Regions from separate parts of the Arthrobacter sp. FW306-05-C genome, predicted to be linked through region 1. Evidence: riboswitches for the same ligand, from Rfam matches in the RefSeq annotation. Region 1 holds a riboswitch; each other region holds the start of a gene.
The links. A riboswitch is a leader RNA that binds a small molecule or an ion and turns the genes downstream of it on or off. The one in region 1 is predicted to bind cyclic di-AMP.
Positions count from the first base shown of each region.

Region 2: another riboswitch for cyclic di-AMP. It lies ahead of LFT44_RS11090 (C40 family peptidase); the one in region 1 lies ahead of LFT44_RS21640 (NlpC/P60 family protein).
Region 3: another riboswitch for cyclic di-AMP. It lies ahead of LFT44_RS03790 (C40 family peptidase); the one in region 1 lies ahead of LFT44_RS21640 (NlpC/P60 family protein).

Region 1 covers NZ_CP084557.1:185,198-192,174, reverse strand. The annotation lists gene LFT44_RS21650 (hypothetical protein) at 308-481, opposite strand; gene LFT44_RS21645 (DUF3188 domain-containing protein) at 615-854, opposite strand; gene LFT44_RS21640 (NlpC/P60 family protein) at 1,248-2,027, opposite strand; cyclic di-AMP (ydaO/yuaA leader) riboswitch at 2,031-2,228, opposite strand; gene lspA (signal peptidase II) at 2,569-3,096, opposite strand; gene LFT44_RS21630 (heavy metal translocating P-type ATPase) at 3,093-5,048, opposite strand; gene LFT44_RS21625 (ArsR/SmtB family transcription factor) at 5,045-5,446, opposite strand; gene LFT44_RS21620 (ZIP family metal transporter) at 5,701-6,420, shown strand; gene LFT44_RS21615 (ArsR/SmtB family transcription factor) at 6,687-6,977, shown strand, end outside.
Region 2 covers NZ_CP084556.1:2,402,630-2,409,606, forward strand. The annotation lists gene LFT44_RS11070 (glucose 1-dehydrogenase) at 1-27, shown strand, start outside; gene LFT44_RS11075 (DUF1810 domain-containing protein) at 65-508, opposite strand; gene LFT44_RS11080 (DNA alkylation repair protein) at 530-1,060, opposite strand; gene LFT44_RS11085 (TraR/DksA family transcriptional regulator) at 1,057-1,416, opposite strand; cyclic di-AMP (ydaO/yuaA leader) riboswitch at 1,707-1,877, shown strand; gene LFT44_RS11090 (C40 family peptidase) at 1,881-2,720, shown strand; gene LFT44_RS11095 (protein adenylyltransferase SelO) at 2,830-4,299, opposite strand; gene LFT44_RS11100 (ribonuclease Z) at 4,303-5,232, opposite strand; gene LFT44_RS11105 (mycothiol transferase) at 5,225-5,749, opposite strand; gene LFT44_RS11110 (hypothetical protein) at 5,800-6,231, opposite strand; gene LFT44_RS11115 (AI-2E family transporter) at 6,361-6,977, shown strand, end outside.
Region 3 covers NZ_CP084556.1:799,481-806,457, reverse strand. The annotation lists gene LFT44_RS03795 (NlpC/P60 family protein) at 1-644, opposite strand, end outside; gene LFT44_RS03790 (C40 family peptidase) at 807-1,430, opposite strand; cyclic di-AMP (ydaO/yuaA leader) riboswitch at 1,555-1,732, opposite strand; gene LFT44_RS03785 (M23 family metallopeptidase) at 1,861-2,682, opposite strand; cyclic di-AMP (ydaO/yuaA leader) riboswitch at 2,695-2,925, opposite strand; gene LFT44_RS03780 (metal-dependent transcriptional regulator) at 3,045-3,746, opposite strand; gene serC (phosphoserine transaminase) at 4,088-5,218, shown strand; gene LFT44_RS03770 (DUF3027 domain-containing protein) at 5,354-5,932, opposite strand; gene LFT44_RS03765 (cold-shock protein) at 5,939-6,322, opposite strand; gene LFT44_RS03760 (hypothetical protein) at 6,551-6,784, shown strand; gene LFT44_RS03755 (helicase-associated domain-containing protein) at 6,795-6,977, shown strand, end outside.

The DNA.
Region 1 (6,977 bases):
TGGTGAATCGTACCGCCGCTGCCCGTGGCATTGAAGCTGATCTGGATGGAAACGGAGGGCGGCCCCCGCTACCTCGCCGGCCTGGCCAAGACCTGGAAAGCGGCAAGGTTCCGCCTAGCGGTGCGGGCTGCCGGCCGGCCCAATCAATTTCTCCCAGGCGCTCGGTACGCTGCTGGCACAACCGCCGCCTGGGCTACGGCGTCATCTCGCCGGGCAAGAGGGTCGCGATCCCCTGAGGGAAGGATAACGGCCGGGTGACATGCTGGAACAAATTGGCGAACCACTAGACCGGGCCCCGGAAGTTTCGCTAGGTTGTGTGCTTTCTGGCTTGCGGCTCACCGGCGACGGCAAGGTTCGTATCCGCTCCGTCCGGGCTGTCCTGCCCTGGCAGACGGATCTGCGCCTGGTAGCGCACGCGGCGGATCCGCCGGGTCATGGACACCATGAGCATCACGACGGCTATGACCATAAACGCCGTCATCAGAAACCCGAGAAATCCCGGTGACACCTGATCGGGACTCAAACCGGGCCTCAGCCCGTCAGTTCCGGGACCGGGAGTAGGCATCGTGCTTAGGGCGTGAAGGCCAGCCGCAACGAAAGCGTTCTGCACTGGGTCATCCTTTTCTTGAAGAATTCCGAAGGCGTTTCTGGACCTGATGTCCGCGGATGACAACCCCTGCAGCGTGAAGCAGCAGTCCCGCGCCTATGACAGCCAGCGATGCAAACGACAGGGCCTCATTTTTGGCGGTCTGGCCAAAAATGTTAATCGCGATTCCCAGCGCAATCAGGGCCATGGCACTGAAAACAACCGCTTTGTACGATGCAGGTGCGGTGGCCCAAAACTCGTTTAGCACCCATCCAGCATATGCGGAAAGCCCTGCCCACCTTTTCACGTGCCGCACACGCATGGGATTGGCGCCCGCAGTACTTCTCGCCGCGATCGCCGGAACTCCTCTGGAGAGCTCAACAGCCAAGGCGCGTATCCGCGGAAACGAGCGAGACTGCGGCTGTACGGTTGCACCTCAGCACCTCAGCACCTCAGCACCTCAGCACCTCAGCACCACAGGCTCCGGCGGGACTTCCGGCGTCTCCGGTCCCTTGGTTTGAGGGTGCAGAGGTTCCGAGGCACCGGACCGGAGTAAGAGGCAGGGCACTCCACCCTCGACAGAGGGTCCAGCGTGCGAGGGCATGCTGAAGGCCGGTGATTCATTGCCCCCAAGGCATTGAATCACCGGCCTTCAGTGGTTTTATTTGCCTGCGCGCACGAAGGTCACGGCGCCTTTGGAGGTCATCCAGGTCAGGGGGTGGACCGCTGTTTCGTTCTTGCCGTTCAGGCCGGAGCTGAGGACTTGGCCGTTGCCGACGTAGATTCCTACGTGGCCGGGCTGCATGACCATGTCGCCGGGCTGCGGGTCGGTGACGACGGTGCCGTAGTTCATGAACTGCATCGGCCCGAGGTCGCCGACGGGGATGCCGGCAGCGTTGAGGGCGTTTTCGACTAGCCGTGTGCAGTCCTGGATCATACCGATCTGGGCGTAGGCGGAGGACAGCATGATGCCGTTGATCCCGCCCGCGGCTGGCGCGGGCGCCGGCGCGGCAGGGGTGACGGTGACCTGGGCCTTGGCGGGCGCAGCGGCTGCCTTCACCGTCGCAGCGCCCACGGGGACCGCGGCTTTGGGCGCTTCGGCGGCGACTGGCTTGGCTGCTTCCACGACGGGTGCCGGCGTGGTTTCCACCTCCGGACGCTCGAAGGTGATCTGGATCGTGGCGTCGGCGGTCAGCGGGGTCTGGGCCTGGCCTGCGACTTCGAGGGTGGATGCCGGCTCGGCGTCGCGCTGGGCCGGGGCGTCTGCTGCCTGGGCGGCGGTGATGCCGCCAGTCAGGACGAGGCCGGAGGCTGCTGCGAGGACGGCTGCCTGACGGCCTGCGGTGCCGGCGTTTGCGGTGACGGATTTGGACAGCACGGCGATGGCGCTGGTCTGGACGGAGACCGCGCGGTGGCGGCCGTGAGTTTTGCGCATGGGCATGAAAGGGCCTCTCCCACTGCCTGCGAGGTTAGCTGTCGGATTCGGATGGGAGGCACCCGGCCGTGATGGTACACGAAAGGCACCAGGCACGGCTTCACCCCAAGGCCTGCTCGAAGCGGGCCAACTCTGGGTTCCCCGTCTCTGCCGGACGAATTTTACGAACGGATCCCTGGCAGCGGCAGAGTTAGGCAAGTCTGCTCGGGAGTGCCGCATTCGGAGAAACCGGCACGGTTCAGACCCTACGTCACACAAGCCTCATTTGTCACATTTGCATAACGCCCTGACTGGCACCCACCTGCTTGATACCCGGGGTATTTCCGGGATGTCGTCAGTGACCTGGTCAGACCCGCCGGTGCCTGCACCGCCTTCCGCAGCCGTTCAATCCCAGCGCCCATCGATCCTTCATGTTCAAGGAACGGAAAAGCATGGGAGCAATGTCATCGATTTTGGTCGCTGCTAACGCGGCCGTCGTGGCCAGGATGCTGGCAAGCATGAGCAAGTCCTTCCAGCGTCAGGAGGCCCGTGCCCGGACTGCAGCTGGTTACGCCTTTTCCTGGTCCCGGGATCCCAGCAGGCTGCCCAGCACATACAGCCCTACGCCGACGGTGACGAACACGTCGGCGAGGTTGAAGGTGGGAAACCAGCCGCTGTGCAGGTAGTCCACGACGCCGCGCCCGTCCATCCGGTCCACAAGGTTCCCGGCACCGCCGCCAACCACCATCGCCGCACCCGCCCGGGAGAGCGCCGGCATGGCGGGGGCGGTGGACACTGCGTACCAGGACATGGCCAGGACGATGACGGCGGTCGCGGCAATGACCAGCCACGGGGCGAGGTTAGCCCCGAGGCTGAAAGCCACCCCGGTGTTGTACACCAGCTTCAGGTTCACCAGGCCCAGATCGACCGTGGCACCGTTGGAGAGCAGTTCCTCGGCCAAGGCCTTGATGACCAGGTCGGCCACCGCGAGCACGGCGGCCGCGGCGAGCAGGCCAATTTTTACCCGCCATGCTTTGGTGGCAACTGGTGGTGTCCCTGCCGGATCTGCCGGATCTGCCGGGGACGGGACGCTCACGCGGCAGGTTCCAGCGCCGGCGCGGGTTTGGCCGTCCGGAGCGCCATTATTTTGCCGCTGATGCGGCCGGCGCGGACGCCGTTGCCGATCACCACGATTTCGGCGAGTTCGTGGATCAGGACGACCGCGGCCAGCCCCAGGGCGCCGACCAGTGCCAGCGGGATCAGGATCGCGATCAGCAGCAGGGACAGGCCCACGTTCTGCAGCATGATGGACCGGGTCCGGCGGGCGTGGTCCAGGACCTGGGGCAGGTGGTTCAGGTCCTCGCCCATCAGGGCGATGTCGGCGGTTTCAATGGCCACGTCGGTGCCCATGGCACCCATGGCAACACCGGTGTCGGCGGTGGCCAGGGCCGGGGCGTCGTTGACGCCGTCACCGACCATGGCGGTGGGCTGGCGGGACTTCAGGGTCCGGATGATTTCGGCCTTGTCCTCCGGGCGAAGGTCGGCGTGGACTTCGGTGATCCCGGCGTCCTTGCCCAGGGCCGCGGCGGTGATCGCGTTATCCCCGGTGAGCATGGCCGTGGTGTACCCGGAGGCGGTCAGCCGGGCGATGACGTCCCGGGCTTCGGGGCGCAGTTCGTCACGGACAGCGACGGCACCAATGACTTCGCCGGCGGATTCGATCAGGACGGCGGTGGCACCGGCCTTCTGCATCCGCTCGACATCCGCGGCGAGGGAGCCGGGGTTGATCCAGCCGGGGCGGCCCAGCCGGACGGTCTTGCCCTCAAAGGTGCCTTGCAGGCCGGCGCCGGGGACGGTGTCGACGTCGGTCACGTCGGCCTGGGCGGGGGATGCGGCGAGGATGGCGCGGGCCAGGGGGTGTTCGCTGCGGGCCTCCAGCCCGGCTGCGAGGGCCAGAACGTCTTCGCGGGTGACGGTCCCAGCCGCGGCGACATCGATGACTTCAGGCTTGTTCCGGGTCAGGGTGCCGGTCTTGTCCAGGGCGATGGTGCGGATCTTGCCGAGGGTTTCCAGTGCGCCGCCGCCCTTGATCAGCACACCGATGCGGCTGGCGGCGCCGACGGAGGCGACAACGGTGACCGGGACGGAGATCGCCAAAGCGCAAGGCGATGCGGCTACGAGGACGACCAGGGCGCGTTCGAACCACACCAGGGGTTCTCCCATGATGAAGCCGAAGGCGATGATCAGGGCCGCGGCGATGAGGATGCCGGGGACCAGTTTCTTGGCGATGTTGTCCGCCAGGCGCTGCCCGGGTCCCTTGCGGGACTGTTCGGCCTCGACGATGTGCACGATCCGGGCCAGGGAGTTGTTCTCCGCGGCGCTGGTGACTTCGACTTCCAGCGGCCCGGTGCCGTTGATGGACCCGGCGTAGACATCACTGCCGGGACCGGCCTCAACCGGCACGGATTCACCGGTCAGGGCCGAGGTGTCCAGGGAGGTGCGGCCGGTGATGATCCGGCCGTCGGTGGCCAACCGTTCGCCCGGGCGGACGACCATCCGGTCCCCCGGAACGAGCTCGGCCGGGTCAACGGTGACTTCCGTCCCGCCGCGAAGGACTGTCGCTTCGGCCGGGACCAGATCCAGCAAGGCGCGCAGGCCGCGCCGGGTTTTCGCCAGCGAGTATTCCTCCAACCCCTCGGAAATGGAGTAAAGGAAAGCGAGCATCGCGGCTTCCTCGAACTCGCCCAGGGCGACGGCGCCGACGGCGGCGATCGTCATCAAGGTCCCGACGCCGATCCTGCCTTTGGCCAGACGCCGCAGTGTGGAGGGAACAAAGGTCCACGCCGCGACCAGCAGCGCCCCGATTTCCAGGACCAGGCGTAGCCAGTCCGGGCCCCCGGTCAAGGACAGGATCCAGGCGGTCAGGAGCAGCACACCCGAGATTGCCGCGGCCCGGATCTCGTTGATCTGCCAGAAGCCGACCGCCTCCTCAGCCTCTTCGGCCACGGTTTCGGGCTTGTCGTCGCTGCAGCCGCAGGCGTCGCTCATCGGGCGTTCTCCTTCGTCAGTTCCACGTTTGTCGGTACGGCGCCGGTGCTTCCGGTGCCGTAGTTCGGGCACAGGCTGACCGCGTTGCCGGTGGCGGCAAGCAGGACTTCGGCCTGGGCAAGCATGTCCATCAGTTCCGGACGGGACAGCGAGTAATAGACGCTGCGGCCCTGCGCGCGGCCCTGGACCAGGCCACAATCGCGCAGACACGCCACATGGGCGGACACGGTGGACTGGGCAAGCCCCAGCTCCCCGGCCAGATCCCCCACCCGGATCTCGCCGGCGGCCATTCGCTTCACGATGTTCAACCGCGTTGGGTCGCTCAAGGAATGAAACAAAGCCGCTGCGGGTGCAAGCCCACCGCAAGCATCCCCCCAACCAGCCATTTGTATCGTCATACAGCGATGATATCCGATTAAAACGATGGGAACTGGCGATGGGTTTTCTCGTCCTTCGGAACCTGACAGAGGGCTTCGGGCATGCCGTCCGGAGTCCCGAGCGGGGTGAGGTTCAAATATCCAAACATTTGCCGTGACTCCGGTAGGGCGCTGGCGGTAGCGTGAGGCAGCAAAAGCCCGCCTGCACTGGGCGGGTAGGGCACATGTCCTCTGGGTTGCCTAAAGCAAGGCATGGTTTGAAAGGTGTTGGCAGTGTGAGTCTTTCCGCCCAAACGCTGGTGCTGGTCGCGTTCCCGGTCGCCGCGGCGGCTCTGGGGTCGGTCATCGCTGTCCTAAGGCCCCCGGGGCCAAAACTCTCCAGTGCGATTCAACACTTCGCGGCGGGCGTGGTCCTGGCAGCATTGGCCGGAGAAGTACTCCCGGACCTGCGGGCAGAAGGAAACCTCGGGTTCGCGGCCGCCGGTTTTGCCGCAGGCGCAGCTGTCATGCTGTTGTTGGGCGCCCTGGGCCGAAAAATGGACAGACAGTCCCCGGCGTCCGGGACATTGCCGACAGGCCTGCTGGCAGCCGTCGGAATCGATCTGCTGCTGGACGGTTTACTGGTGGGGCTGGGGACTGTTCTGGGTGCCAGAGAGGCGCTTATCCTCACCATCGCCCTCACCATCGAAATCCTGTTCCTGGCACTGTCTTTGACAGTAGAGCTCAAGGAAATTGGCATATCCAACGTCCGTGCAGCGGCAACCAGCAGCGGACTTGGACTCCTGACGGCCGTCGGTGCGATAGGTGGCGCTGTCTTCCTCGGCGGTGCCGGCGCCCCCGTCCTGGCCCTTGTTCTCGCTTTTGGTGCTGCCGCTCTTTTGTATCTCACGGTCGAGGAACTGCTGACTGAAGCGCATGAACAGGAAGAAACGGTGTTTTTGGGTGCCATGTTCTTCCTCGGGTTCCTCGTGATCTACATCCTGGGCGCCCTGTAAGAGCTGCCAGACCTGCAGGTTTGTGGGTGCAGCCTGCATTCCTTGACGCCATCGAGAAACGCTCCTCGGTCCATCTCGCCCACCCCTCACTGACATCCGGGAGGGAGCTCACGGTCGAGGGCGTAGATGCTTCGACAGAAACAGGGGCTCGAGGGACGTTGAAGGCGCCCCCATCACACCAGCCGTCACACACAACAGAAAGTATGACGGAGTGAAAACCGGTGAATGAATGACCACGTCATCTGAACAAATGATAATCTGTTCAGATGAGTCGTCGACTGCAGTCCATTACTGATCCGGATTCCCCGCCCGGGCATCGGGACAACGACCGTGCCCCTTCCCGCGTTGAGTTTCTTCGGGGGGCACTGCCCTCAGGCGAGGATGTTGAGCGGGTCGCCGCGGTGTTCCGGTTGATGGGAGATCCCGGCCGGGTGCGGATCCTCGCCACGCTGCTGGAGGCCGGCGAGGTGTGCGTGCACGACCTCGCCTCGGTGGCCGGTCTCAGCGAATCCTCGGTGAGCCAAGCTCTTCGACTCATGCGCGCGCACCGAGTCGTG
Region 2 (6,977 bases), on a different replicon from region 1:
GTCAACGGCGGCAGCCCCACGCCCTAGCCGGTTCCCCGGGCCTGGCTGATCCGCCAACCCGGCGTCAGCCAGCGGCCTGGCCAGCCAGGATCTCATCGGTGGCAGGGTCAGGCTCGCCGTCGAAGAACTGGGCCAGGACAGTCTTGAACACTGTTTCTCCGGGTGCCGCCCGGAGAAACAGTGTCATGGACGACCGCAGCTTCCTGGCATCGATGCCGCCGAAGATGTCCTCCGCGGACTGGTCTGCATGGTTGGCCAGGACCAGGGCGCACTCCAGGAGCCGCGGCCCCAGTACCTCATGATCCAGGTAGGCACGGGCCTCTGCGAGTGAGGAGATGGCGTATTTGCGGGACATTGCGCTCTGCCCCAACCCGGAAATCTGCGGGAAGACGAACCACATCCAGTGGCCGGACTTCCTGCCGACCTGCAGCTCCCCCAGCGCCTGGTCATAGGTGCCGCCGCTGTTTTGCGCGGCAACAAAACGGTCAAGGTCAAAGTGCTCATTCATGCGGATCTCCCGGTTTCGAGGTCAAAGGGTCAAATCTTTTTCAAGGGCGGCTGCCGCCGCCTGAAGCTGCGGGTCGGGGTCGTCCCGCCACCGAGCCAGGACCGCGTTGGCCCGCTGCCGCTCGCGCTCCCCGAGGCCGGACAGCAGCGGCACCAGGACGTCGCCCAGGAGGGGCTGGATCAGGTCTGCAGCCTGGGCAGAACGAAGGAAGCCTTCCAGCCGGGTCAGGTCCGAGTGCCTGAGCAGCCGCACCCGTGACTGCAGCAGCACCACGGCCGCCAACCGGCGCTCAAACACGGGGCGGGAGCCGGGCCGGGGCTGTCCCCACAGGGTGGACGCAAGCATCACCGTGGTGTCGTGGTCCAGGTTCTTGAATTTGCGCAGGGCATCGCGCACCGTGCCGCGCACCGCTCCGATGGAGGAACCGTAAGAGTCCAGCACCCAGCCAAGCCGGTTCCCGACGTCGTCCGCCCGGTACCAGGCGCCCTCGTTCTGGAGGGTCCGGTCAACGAACTCCGCCGCCGCGGACACCACATCCGCAGGGCCAGTCATCGTCCCCGACCGGACGAGGCGTGGCGGATACAAAACGGTGTCCAGGGGCGCGCTTCCAGCCTGCCCTCCGCAATGGGCTCCCCGCACACGGCGCAGGCTCCATAGGTCCCCGCTGCCAGGCGGGCCAGCGCCGCGTCAATCTGGTCCAGGCCGGCCGAGCTCTGCTTCAGGAGCGCCGAAGCCTGCGAGAGCTCAAACGCGATCGTGGCCCCTTCGGGATCGTGCTCGTCATCGACATTGGAGTCCTGCCGGGCCGAATTCGCTGCCTGGATGTCAGCCCGCAGCGCCGGCAGCAACTCCAGGCGCCGCGCCCGCTCCTCTTCGAGCAGTACCCGGAACCGGTCGAAATCTGGCATACAAACAGCCTAGCGGTCGGATCGCGGAGCGCCTGAATGGAAACGGCCAGTGCGATGGAGCCGCGGCAAACATCCCGTGTCCGTGTCCGGGCCGTTACCTATCCTGCAAGCCCGGCTATTAGCCGAGGTCGACACCGGTAACAGCCGTAACGTCCAAACGTTTGCGGAATTCGAGAGGGGAACCTCGTATGTTATCCAAATGTGACAATGCCACCGCATGTGGGTTATGGTCTTCAGGTGTCCCTCTCAGACGGGACATTCCCATCAGTATGCCGAGCCCTGCCACTGATCATGGGATACAACCGCTCCAGCTGGCAGGGACGGGGGAACCAAGTTTCCGCGGCCACTTGTGGCCTTGGGGTTAAGTCGATAGCGCCTCCGTCCATTACGGGGTTGCTTCCGGCCGGGTATCTCCAGCCCGAACCCGACAGCTCACCCCGCAGGCATGGGAGAGGCGATCAACCGTGTCAAAAAATTCCACCACTGCCCGTCACCGCGCAACTCCGGCCCGCTCCATTGTTCTCGAGGGCCTCGCCGTGACAGCCAAGTCCCAGGCCCGCTCGCTGGGCCGCCCCGCGCTCGCAGTTGCTGCAGCGTCCGGCATTGCCTTCGGCGTCGGCGCCCCGGCCCACGCCGGTGTCACCGGCCCTGACACCACGGAAAAGACCAACGTGCAGGCGTACTCCGCACCTGTTGCGGCCCCGGCAGCGGCAGCAGGCAGCGTCCACACCGTAGTTTCCGGCGATACCCTGGGTGCCATTGCGTCTGCTAATGGCGTCAGCCTGAACAGCGTCCTGTCCGCCAACGGACTGGGCCTGTCCTCGATCATCTACCCGGGCGACCAGATCCAGATCCCCGCCGCCGGCTACACCGCGGCACCGGCACCGGCTCCGGCCCCTGCAGCAGCACCCGTGCAGACCGCAGCCGCCGCTCCGGCCAACACCGGCATGAACATGTCCTACGCCTCGGCCACCCCCGTGTCCGCCCCCACCGGCAGCGGCACCGGCGCTGCCATCCTGGCAAACGCCTACGGCCAGCTGGGCATCAAGCAGGACTGCACTGCCATGGTTGAGAAGGCGCTGCGCTCGGTGGGCAAGTCCGTTGGCGATCTTGCCCCCACCCAGTTCTTCCAGTACGGCACCGTGGTCGGCGCTCCTGCGCCCGGCGACCTGATCATCACCTCCGGCCACGTTGGCGTTTACGCCGGCAACGGCCAGGTTGTCAGCGGTGGCGTGAACGGCTACGACACCCAGGTGCACTCCATCAGCTGGCTCGGCGGCTACTCAGCGGTCCGCGTCGCCTAGTCTTCGCATCACCGCAGGCGCCCAACAGCGCAGGCATTAGACAGGAGGGCGGCAGCCGGTCATCCGGCTGCCGCCCTCCTGTCGCATCCGCCGCCTGCCCCCGCAGCCGTCAGGTCCCGCAGAAGGTCATATAGTTGCCGAAGTCCTCGGGGGCGCCTTCGGCGTAGCGTTCCAGCCCGGGCCGCTCGGTGAAGGGGTCACTGACTGCCTCCAAAAGCTGCTGCAAGGGTGACAGGTCTCCGGCCGTGGCAGCGGCCAATGCCTCCTCCACGAGGTGGTTCCTGGGAATGTACGCCGGGTTGACGTTGTCCATCAGCTCCGCGTCCGGTTCGAGTGCCTGCCACCGCTCCGCCCAGGAATCAAACGCAGCCAGATCAAGAACCATGCCGCGCACCGGACGAAGGTCGCCACGGGCGGCCTTGCCCAGGTTACGGAAGAAGAGGGTGTAGTCCACGGGACCGTCCTTCAGGATGGCAAGGGCGCCGTCCACCAAAGCGGACGTGGTTTCCTCGTCACTTCCCCCGCGGCTGCCAAGGCCGAGCTTGGCATTCATGCCACCGGTCCACGCCCTGCTGTAGTGGCCCCGGAAGCCGCCGAGCACCTCCACTGCGGGCGCAACCGCCTGCTCCTGGGCTTCATGGATGAGCGGCAGCATCGCCTCGGCGAGCCGGGCAAGGTTCCATTCAGCAAGAACCGGCTGGTTCGCGTAGGCGTAGCGGCCGCTGACGTCGATGGAACTGTAAACGGCTGCGGGATTGAACGCGTCCATGAACGCGCACGGGCCGTAGTCGATGGTCTCCCCTGAAATGGTCATGTTGTCCGTATTCATGACCCCGTGCACGAATCCCACCAGCATCCAGCGGGCCACCAATTCCGCCTGGGCCGAGACGACCGAGGCGAACAGCTCAAGGTAGGGGTTGTCGGCGTCGGCGGCGTGCGGGTAATGCCTGCTGATGGCGTGGTCCGCCAACCGCTTCAGGAGATCCATGTTTTCGGTGGCACGCGCGTACTGGAAGCTGCCCACGCGCAGGTGGCTGCTTGCCACCCGGGCCAGGACGGCGCCCGGCAGCATGTCGTCGCGCCGGACTTGGCGGCCTGTTGCCACGACTGCGAGCGAACGGGTGGTGGGGATGTGCAGGGCGTACATCCCCTCGCTGACGAGGTACTCGCGCAGCATAGGCCCGACGACGGCACGGCCGTCCCCGGCGCGGGCGAAAGGCGTGCGCCCCGAGCCTTTGAGGTGGAGGTCAAGGAGCCGTCCGTTGCGGTCCGTGACCTCACCCAGCAGGAGGGCCCGTCCGTCCCCGAGCAGGGGTGAGTATCCTCCGAACTGGTGGCCTGCATACGCCTGCGCAACGGGCGTGGCGCCAGGCGGAACATGGTTTCCCGCCAGCAGCCGTACACCTTCGGGGCTGCGCAGGTACTCCGGGTCCAGTCCCAGCTCCCGTGCCAGCTCCTCGTTCAGGACAAGGAGCCCTGGGTTGGGGGCTTCCTCGGCCTGCCAGGGAACAGCGAGTTCTGACAGTTCACGTGCGAAGCGGCCATCAAGGGCCACTGTGGATTCAGCTGCTGCCGTCATGGTTTAAACCCTATCGCCGTCGTTATGGCCCGCCGCTTCCCGCTCCGGTTGCCGCCGCGGGGGAACGGCTATGCGCTGCAGGTCATGGGCTGCAATGACGGTGGTTCCCCCAGCACGTGCCTGCGCCTGCTCCGCAAGCCGGGACATGTCGTCGCCATAGCGTGCGGAAAAGTGTGTGAGCACCAGGGTCCGGGACTTTCCGGATGCCGCCAGCTCCCCTGCCTGTCCGGCGGTGAGGTGCAGGTACTGCTTCGCCAGCCCGCCGTCGTCGTCGCTGAAGGTCGACTCAGCGACCAGCAGGTCGGTGCCGTCGGCCAGTTCCTCCGCGCCCGGGCACGGCGCGGTGTCCATGATGAACGCGAAGCGCTGGCCGGGCCTGGGAATGCTCATGTCCTCCACCGTGACTGCTCCGAGGTACCCCTGGCGCTGCAGCGTGCCGACGTCGGGCCCTTGGACTCCTGCCGCCCGCAGCCGCTCCGGTAGGAAGGTGCGGCCGTCAGGCTCGGTGAGCAGGTATCCGTACGTTTCAATGCGGTGCCTAAGAGGCCGGATCTCGAGGCCGTCCGCCACGGGGCCGGAGCCGGAGTACGGATGGAGCCGCAGGTCGATGCCGGGTGAACTGACCGCCAAGAGGGCCCGGACCACCTGGTCTCCGGAGGCCGGGTAATGCAGGTGAACGGGGTGTGCGGCGCCGTCCAGGGCCATTCGGGACAGTACCCCCGGCAGGCCGTAGCAGTGGTCACCGTGCACGTGCGTGAGGCAAATCCTGGTGATGCGGCTGGCCGACACCCCGGCATGGATCATCTGGCGCTGGGTGCCCTCGCCGGGGTCAAACAGAAGTCCTTCGCCGTCCCAGCGAAGGAAGTAGCCGTTCTGATTCCGTGTGCGCGTAGGAACCTGGGAGGCCGTGCCCAGCACCACGAGTTCACGCACCGGGGGCGTCCGCCATCTCCGCATGCAGCCCTTTGGCGTAGGCAGCCTGGCCAAGGTGCTGCAGGCAGTCCCCCAGGATGCTGACCAGCCGCACCCCAAGGGTTACGGGCGGGTCCCAATGCCTGTCGACCACACGGTCCAGGTCCGGATCATCAATACCTTGCAGGGCCCTGGCGGTCTGCCGGTGGACCGCATCGTAGTATTCCTGCAGGACTTCGCCGGTCGCCCTGACGGTGTCCACCTGTTCACTTGTGTGGCCGTAGCCCGTGTCCCGCTCCGCCAGCGGGAGCCCGAAACGGGATACAAAGCCTTCTCCCGTCCACACCTGCTCCAGCCCGAAGGCGGAGGCCACCTGCGCATCTTCCACCCGGCCCGTGTGCCAGATCAGCCAACCGATGGAGTTGCCGTTGCCGGCAGGGCGGCGCTGCAGGTCCGCCTCGCTGAGCCCCTCCAGAACTTGGCGGACGAGGGCCGGGAGCCGGTCGAAGGCCTCCAGCAGCAGTTCCTTGGATTGCATCTGTCTCCCTTCCCACCGGTCCGGACCCCGCGGGCCCGGACCTTCAGCTGCTAGCGTTCCAGGTCGTCGGGCTCGAATTGGCTGAGCGGCGAGCCGCCGAAGTTTTCCTCGTCGTCACTGGCGTCCGCTTCAGGACCGGTGGGGTTTTCGCCGAAATCGACATCGGCCGCTGCCTCCCCAAGCGTGGGCGTATCCGGGGGCACCTGCTCGTCGCCGGCGCGGTAGCGGGCCTGGGCGCTTTCGTCCCGCAGTGTCTGGTCGCTCAGGAAGTCCTCCTCTTCACCCGAGACGGCCTCGTCCTGCAGCAGGGGGTCCTCCCGCCAGCGTTCCGGATTGTTCTCCGCAGCACCGGGGTAGTTGTCGGGTTCCCCCATCACGGGGTCCAGTTCCAGGGACGATGCCGCGCCGGGAGTTTCATCGAGAAGCACGTCGTCCTCCTCCACAACTTCCAGCTCATCGTCAGGGACGTTCTGCTCAGTCATGATGATGCCTTTCACGTTGTCGTACAGCGAACAATAGTAAGCATACTGACGAACTGGGGTGGATGTGAACCGTCATGGGTAAGGAACAGGCAAATGGGACAGAACGTGAGGGCAAGCAAGGAGAATCCCATGAAACCGAATATGTCCCCGGACGGGTCCGCGGCACAGCCGTCCCGGCCCCAGTCCTTTACCGCCCGGATGTCCTTTATGTGGACCGATGGATTAGGCCGGGCCAGCATCCGCGCCATCCAGGCATTGTCAGTTTTGGCGCTTGCCTGGGTAGTGGTCTCGGCCGCCATCCGCGTCCCGCTTGTCACCATCCCGGTACTGGTTGCGTTGATCCTCGCGTCGGCGATGGCTCCTGCCGTCCGTTGGCTTGCAGCCCGGGGCTGGCCGCGCGCCCTGGCCGTACTGTCCTCATTCCTGGTGATCCTGGTGGTGGCTGCCGGCGTGGTCGGCGGAATCATCGCCCTCGTCCGGCAGCAGGCCTCCGTCCTGGCAGCCCGGGCAGAAGCAGGTATTGGCCAACTGCAGCAATTCATCACCACCGGTCCCGTGGCCCTGATCAGTGACCAGATCGACGCGGCCCGCAGCGAGTTCCAGAAGTTCCTGGCGGGAGGAAGTTTGGGCGCCGACGCATTGACGGGGCTACGGACGGCCGGGGAAATCGTGGCGGGTTCAGTCTTGACTGCCGTGGTCCTGTTCTTCTTCCTCAAGGACGGTGAGAAGATCCGCGGCTTCCTGAT
Region 3 (6,977 bases), on a different replicon from region 1:
CCACCATCGGCGTAGTAGATCAGGTCGCCGGGCTGTGCCTGGGAAGCAGGCACCGTGTCCCCCAGGGACAGGTAGCCGGCGGGCCAGTCGTGGAAGTGGATGCCGACGGCGGCCAGGGCGTTGGTCACCAGCATGGTGCAGTCCTGGTGGACGCCAAGCTGGGCGTAGGCGGCGGAGAGGATTGCAGCACCCTTGCCGCTGGCAGAAGCCTGGGCTGCGGGAGCGGCCGGGGCAGCGGCGGTGGCGACCTTGGCGGTGACCTTGGGAGCGGCAACGGGCTGGGCGGCGGGAGCAGGGGCAGCTTCCTCCACCTGAACCTGGGGCTCGGGCTCGACGACGGGGGCCGGCGTGGTGGTCACAGCTGGCTTCTCGAAGCTGATCGCAATGGTGGAAGCGGCGGAAATCGGGGCGTCGACGGCGGATTCAACTTCCAGCGCGGAGGCGGGAGCAGAGTCGCGCTTGACGTTGGCATCGGCGGCGTTGGCCGCAATGCCACTGGTCAGGACCAGGCCGGAAGCGGCGGCGATGACCGCAGCCTGGCGGCCCATGCCGCCGGCGTTGTCGCTGACAGCCTTGGCAATGACAGCGATCGAGTTGGTCTTGGTGACCTCGGCGCGGTGCCGTGCGGTAGCACGAGTCGTCATCAGTTCTCTCTTTCGTTTTCCTTGCAACCGCAGGTAGGCAGGCAAAGTGTGTTGGACGCGCCGGCATCTTGGGGGTACGCCGGCGCGTCCCGAACGGGGATGTGGTTTCTAGCGAAGAAGCTTTGGGCAAAGAAATAGCCCTTGGAGCACGGAGCCCAAGAACTATTTGTTGAGGTGGTAGTACGACGAGGTACCGGTGGCTGCAGGCGAGTGGAGCAGCGTGCCCTGTGAGGGGTTGAGTGCGCTGATCATCATGCCGTTGCCGACGTAGATGCCAACGTGGGCGCCGCCGTTCTGGACAACCAGGTCACCCGGCTGCGGCGCGGAGGTGGGGGTCATGATGCTCCACGCGTTGGTGCGGGGAATGCTGATGCCTGCCTGGGCGTAAACCCACTGCACGAACCCGGAGCAGTCCCAGCCGGTGACGGGGCTGGTGCCGCCCCACACGTACGAGTGGCCGATGCCGGTGTAGGCGATGGCTGCGATGCCCGAGGTCGCCGCCGAGGAGATGGTCTGGGCGGTCTTGGCGGCCGGCGCGGCGTCCTGGCCGGCAGCAGCAGCAGCGGTGGCCGTGTCGGTGGACTGGGTACGCACCGGCTGCACCTTGGGAGCAGCGGTGGTTTTGACCACGGGACGTTCAAAGGAAACCGTGGCGGTGGGGGCAGCGGTGACGGCGAGGGCCGTTTGGGCCGAACCGGACTCAGTGGAAGCTGAGACACCGGCAGTGGTATCAGCAGCAGTGGCCGGCAGGCCCATGCTCAGGATCAGGCCCGAGGCGGCTGCCACAACGGCAGCCTGGCGGCCTACGGTCCCGGCATTTGCACTCACGGCCTTGGAAACGGCATCCAAGGGGTTGGTGCGAACCGTTTGCGCACGGTGGCGCGCAGAATTATGGCGTGAAGACACGAAGGTAGCCTCTCCCAATGCCTGCGAGGTGAGCTGTCGGATTCGGATGGGAGTCACCCGGCCACGCTGCTTCCTGGGAAGCTTGTGACTTAACCCCAAGGCCTTCTGGATAAAGGCCGAAATTGGTTCCCCCGCCCCTGCCAGACGATGAAATGCGAACGGACCTTGAGCGGTGGCAGAGTTAGGCAATCCACTCAAGAGCGTCAACTTCGGAAAAGTTGACGCGAGTTAGACGGTACAGCAGTTTTGTTTCAATGTCACATTCAGGTCACGGCTAGTCACGGCGATCTGAGAGTGCGCAATCATTCGGTTACAACCAGCCCATGGGATCGACCACTTCGCCATTGACCTGGACTTCGAAGTGCAGGTGGCAGCCGGTGGATGCACCAGTGGTGCCGCTCAGCGCCACCACGTCCCCGCGGGAGACGGTCTGGCCCACCTTCACATTGAAGGACGACAGGTGGTTGTACGTGGTTTCCAGCCCGTTCCCGTGGTCGATGACCACTCGGTTTCCGCCGCCGAACTGATGCCAGCCCGCGAAGGTCACGGTACCCGTGGCGGCCGCCAGGACGGATGTCCCACACTGCGCCACGAAGTCCTGGCCCCGGTGGAAGTCGCCCGAGCCTCCAGTAATCGGGCTGACCCGGTAACCGAAGGGGGAAGCGGTGGCAAGGGATGCCAGCGGTGCGGCCAGGGTGCCGGCTGACGCGGCACGCGTCACGGAGCCGGCCGACTGGGCACTCAGCAGTTGCTTTAGCTTCCCGTCCGGGTCCGCCTGGGTCACCACGGCGGACCGGCTGAAGTCGATCTGGGCACCGATGTCGGCCGAGATCTCGGGCTGCGGCGTGACAGAGGAGGCTGCAAGCGGGGCGCTGCCGGCGGCATCAGTGGCCATAACGGGACTTGTGGCGGGCACGGTCACGGTCAGCACCAGGCCGGTGGCTGCCAGGGCAATGCCGGCCTTCTGGCCGATGCCGCTGGCAGCGGCAAACTCCGTCATCTGGCGGAACGGACCCCGGCGGCGGCGGGCGTCGCGATGGAGGTCGCGGGGGCGCTCCGCTGCGACAACTTCGACAACCCGCGGCGCCGAAGGGGGGCCGGCAGCACGGCGGCGTCCCCGGGGGGTTTGCATGGTCAAGAAGGGTTCCTCTCTGGAAAAGCCTGCGGAGTTAGCTGTCGGATTCGGGTCAGAGAGATCAAAGACCCGGCCCGCCAAGGGCAAGCTTCTGCGCAGGGGTATTCCCGGAAGAATCCTTCACTGGAGAGGCTTGCTGCTGACGGACTTCACGCCAAGGCAGTCCCCCGCTGCCGCTTGTGGTTCCCCCGCCTCTGCCAGTAACGACTCGTGCACCCGATCCGCTGGCAGAGCTCGGCTCCGGATCAGGTAACGCTTAAGTTTCAAACGACTGGTTCTACTATAGGGGCTTAAGACCCTAGGTAACAATTCCGTTATCTTTGGCTGGAAGGGCAGGTCCGGGGTATGGAAGTTTCGCTTCAGCCCTGCTTGACGGCCACAAAGACGTGTGCGGCAACCTCCGGCGGAAGCTCCAGCGCTCCTTCAATCCCGGCCACCCGCACCGAGATGTAGTCGCCCACGCGCTCCAGGGCCACTGCAGCGCCGGGCCGGATTCCGCCTTCGTCCAACTGCGACAGCAGCTCCGGCTCCACCTGGATCGGCTCCGCGAGGCGGCTGATGGTCACGCCGGAAGCAGGCACGTAGCTCTTCATCGCCTCCACCAGGCTGATGGCGCCGTCACCGAAGCCGGGGGCCGGCCGGCCGCCCAGCGCGGCAAGGCCCGGGATGGGGTTGCCGTACGGGGATTCGGTGGGGTGGTCCAGTATCTCGTAGATGCGGCGCTCCACCCGCTCACTCATCACATGTTCCCAGCGGCAGGCTTCATCGTGGACGTAGGCCCAGTCCAGCCCGATGACGTCCGCCAGCAGGCGTTCGGCCAGCCGGTGCTTGCGCATCACCTCCGTGGCGCGCTTGCGCCCGGTGTCAGTGAGCTCCAAATGCCTGTCACCAGAGACAACAACGAGTCCATCGCGCTCCATCCTGCCGATGGTCTGGGAGACGGTGGGGCCGGAGTGGCGCAAGCGCTCGGCAATACGGGCCCGGAGGGCAACGATGTTTTCTTCCTCAAGCTCCAGGATGGTCCTGAGGTACATCTCCGTAGTGTCGATCAGATCCGTCATCCAGCTCAGCTCCTCGAGCGCAGTACCTTGCGTTGTCCCACCGTATCGCCTCTTCCCGCGAGGTAGTCCGGGGGAAAGCTTAGCCTATTTTGACTTTGTCCGAATAGCTGCGGCCCCAAGGGGAGCCGCAACAGGTGCACGCGGAAGGGTTGCACACGCGGGACACTTGCACGCCCGCCGCGTTGTCTCAGTGTCTGGACTTTGCCGCTGCCGGTTGCCGCCCAGCGCCGCTGTTCAGGCAGAATGGAAAAGGCCTATGGCACAGCCGCCGCCCGGCTGCCGGCCACCACAACCCGCCCGTGCGGACCAAAGCGTTCGTCCCCGCCGAAATTGGAGCACCTGTGAGCGACACCAGCATCACGATTCCCGCCGACCTCCTGCCCAAGGACGGACGGTTCGGTGCCGGTCCGTCAAAGGTCCGGCAGGAACAGATCGATGCCCTCGCCGCAGCGTCCAAAACCATCCTCGGCACCTCTCACCGCCAAGCCCCGGTCAAGAACTTGGTGGGGTCCGTCCGTGAAGGGCTGAGCCAGTTCTTCCGCGCCCCGGAAGGCTACGAGGTTGTCCTTGGCATTGGCGGCTCCACTGCTTTCTGGGATATCGCGAGCTTCGGCCTGGTGGAGAAGAAGGCCCAGCACCTCTCCTTTGGCGAGTTCGGGTCCAAGTTCGCTGCGGCCACCAACAAGGCACCTTTCCTGGAAGCCTCCTCGATCATCAAGTCCGAGCCCGGCACCCGACCAATGGCACAGGCCGAGGCCGGGGTGGACGTTTATGCCTGGCCTCAGAATGAGACCTCCACCGGTGTGGCGGCCCCGGTCCAGCGGGTTTCCGGAGTCGACGAGGGATCGCTTGTCCTGGTGGACGCCACCTCGGCTGCCGGCGGCCTGGATGTGGACGTTGCCCAGAGCGACGTCTACTACTTCGCGCCCCAGAAGAACTTCGCCTCTGACGGCGGCCTCTGGCTTGGCCTGTTCTCCCCCGCCGCTCTTGACCGGGCCGCCCGCATCAAGGCCAGCGGCCGCTGGATCCCGGACTTCCTGGACCTCCAGACTGCCATTGACAACTCCCGCCTGAACCAGACCTACAACACGCCCTCGCTGTCCACGCTGGTGACCCTGGATGCCCAGGTGCAGTGGCTGAATTCCAACGGCGGCCTGGATTTCGCGGCTGCACGTACCGCCGATTCAGCCGGACGCATCTACAGCTGGGCCGAGGCTTCCGATTTCGCCACCCCGTTCGTTGCCAAGCCGGAGGAACGCTCCAACGTCATCGCCACCATCGACTTCGACGAGTCGGTGGACGCCGCCGCAGTGGCCAAGATCCTGCGCGCCAACGGCATCGTGGACACCGAGCCCTACCGGAAGCTGGGCCGCAACCAGCTGCGCATCGCCACCTTCGTGGCCATCGAGCCCAGCGACGTCTCGGCCCTGCTTGCCAGCATTGACTACGTGGTGGGCGAGCTGCGCAAGTAGGCACAGTGGACCATTAGGCCCTGTCCCTACGCTGGCACGCTTGACGTACGACGGCGCCGCCCGGGTTTATCCCGGACGGCGCCGTTTTCGTTGTGGCTGGCAAAGGGCGGGGCCGGCCTCGCGGTAAAGGTGCGGCTAGGCTCCTGCCTGCGCTCCGTCGTCGTCCGCCAATTCCACTGCCGGCGCTGAGTCCCCTTCTGCAGCGTGGCCGGTGCCGGCCTCGGCGGGTTCCGCCGTCAAGGGACCACCGTTCTCCTGGCCGTCTGTTTCCTGGGCCTCTGCTTCGTGGCCACCCGCTTCAGGCTCCTGCGGCTGTTCGTCCTCGGGACGGACACGCTCGGCCCACGGTACCCACTCCGGGGCGAGGATGGAATCCTCGGACGGCAGCAGGCCCAGTTCGTTGACCGTGACCACCTTGGAGCGCGAGTTGCGGGTCAGTACCGCGTACCACTGCCAGCCTGCGTAGCCGGGCAGCCGGGACTCGAACAGGTGCGTCACCAGCCGGTCGCCCTCGCTCTTGGCCGCAAGGTGCGCGCCGATGGTGGCAGCCGGCGTGATGCTTTCCACTGCGGTCCGGGCGGCATCAACAGCCGCGGCCAGGAAAGCGTCAGGCTTGCCCGTACGCCAGACGGGCACGCCTGCCTTGCGCTTGGGCGGGGTCTTGGCAGCCTGCTCCTGCACTGGCGCGCCCGGCTGTTCAGATTGGGGATTCATGGGCGCTTAAACGTCCAGCTCGTCGGCAACCTTGCGCAGGGCGGCAGCAATGGCCTTGCCCTTGTTGCCGTCCGGGTACTTGCCCTTGGAGAGGGTGCCGGACAGATTGTCCAGGACAGTCACCAGATCCTGCACCAGCGGGGCGAGGTCCTTGGCGCTGGGACGCTTCGCCTTGGCAATGGACGGGGTCTTGTCCAGCACCCGCAGGCCCAGTGCCTGCGCTCCCTTGCGGCCGTCCGCCACACCGAACTCCACCCGGGTGCCCGCTTTCAGCTCCGTTACCCCTTCGGGCAGCGACGACTTGGGCAGGAAGACCTCCTGGCCGTCTTCGCCCGCGAGGAACCCAAAGCCCTTGTCCTTGTCATACCACTTGACCTTGCCGGTAGGCACGTAATCAACCTTCTTCGTTCTGCTGTCATGAGACACGGCCGCCTGCCACCGCATCCGCATTGTTGTGCGGGTTCAAGGTATGGCAAGCGCAAACCGTGTTGGTCTGTATCCTTCAAGGTTATCCTGCCGGATGCCCTCATTACGCTTTCCCCAGCACTGTTCCGCCGCAGGCGCAAGGGCGCCGGGAGTGTTTAACCCCACCAATGCAGCCGCTGTAGCGTTACGTCCATGACTCCTTCGCGTTACCGGCGGCCGCTGATGGTCCTCGCCGCTGTTATTGCCGTGCTGTCCCTCATAGCCGTAGGGATGGTCATGGCGCTTGCCTTCACCGGGTCGGTGGCCCCCACGTGGGTCACCTACTCCGCGCTGTACGGCCTCCCGGTGGCCTTCATCCTGATGCTGGTAGTGGTCCTGGACGGCGTCGCCGCCCGTCGGCGGGCGGGAAAGGCTGAGCGGCGGTAACGTTGGAGTGATGTCCCTTATTCGCGCGCTTGGCATGGAACTGGAGGCACGCAGCGACGATTCGCTGCGGGCGTTGTTCGCCGCGCGGCCGGACCTCATCTCCCCCTCCGTTCCGGATTTCGCGGCGTTGGCGGCGCGCGCCACTTCCCGTGTCAGCGTCCAGCGCGCCCTCGAGCGGCTCAACCGCCCGCAG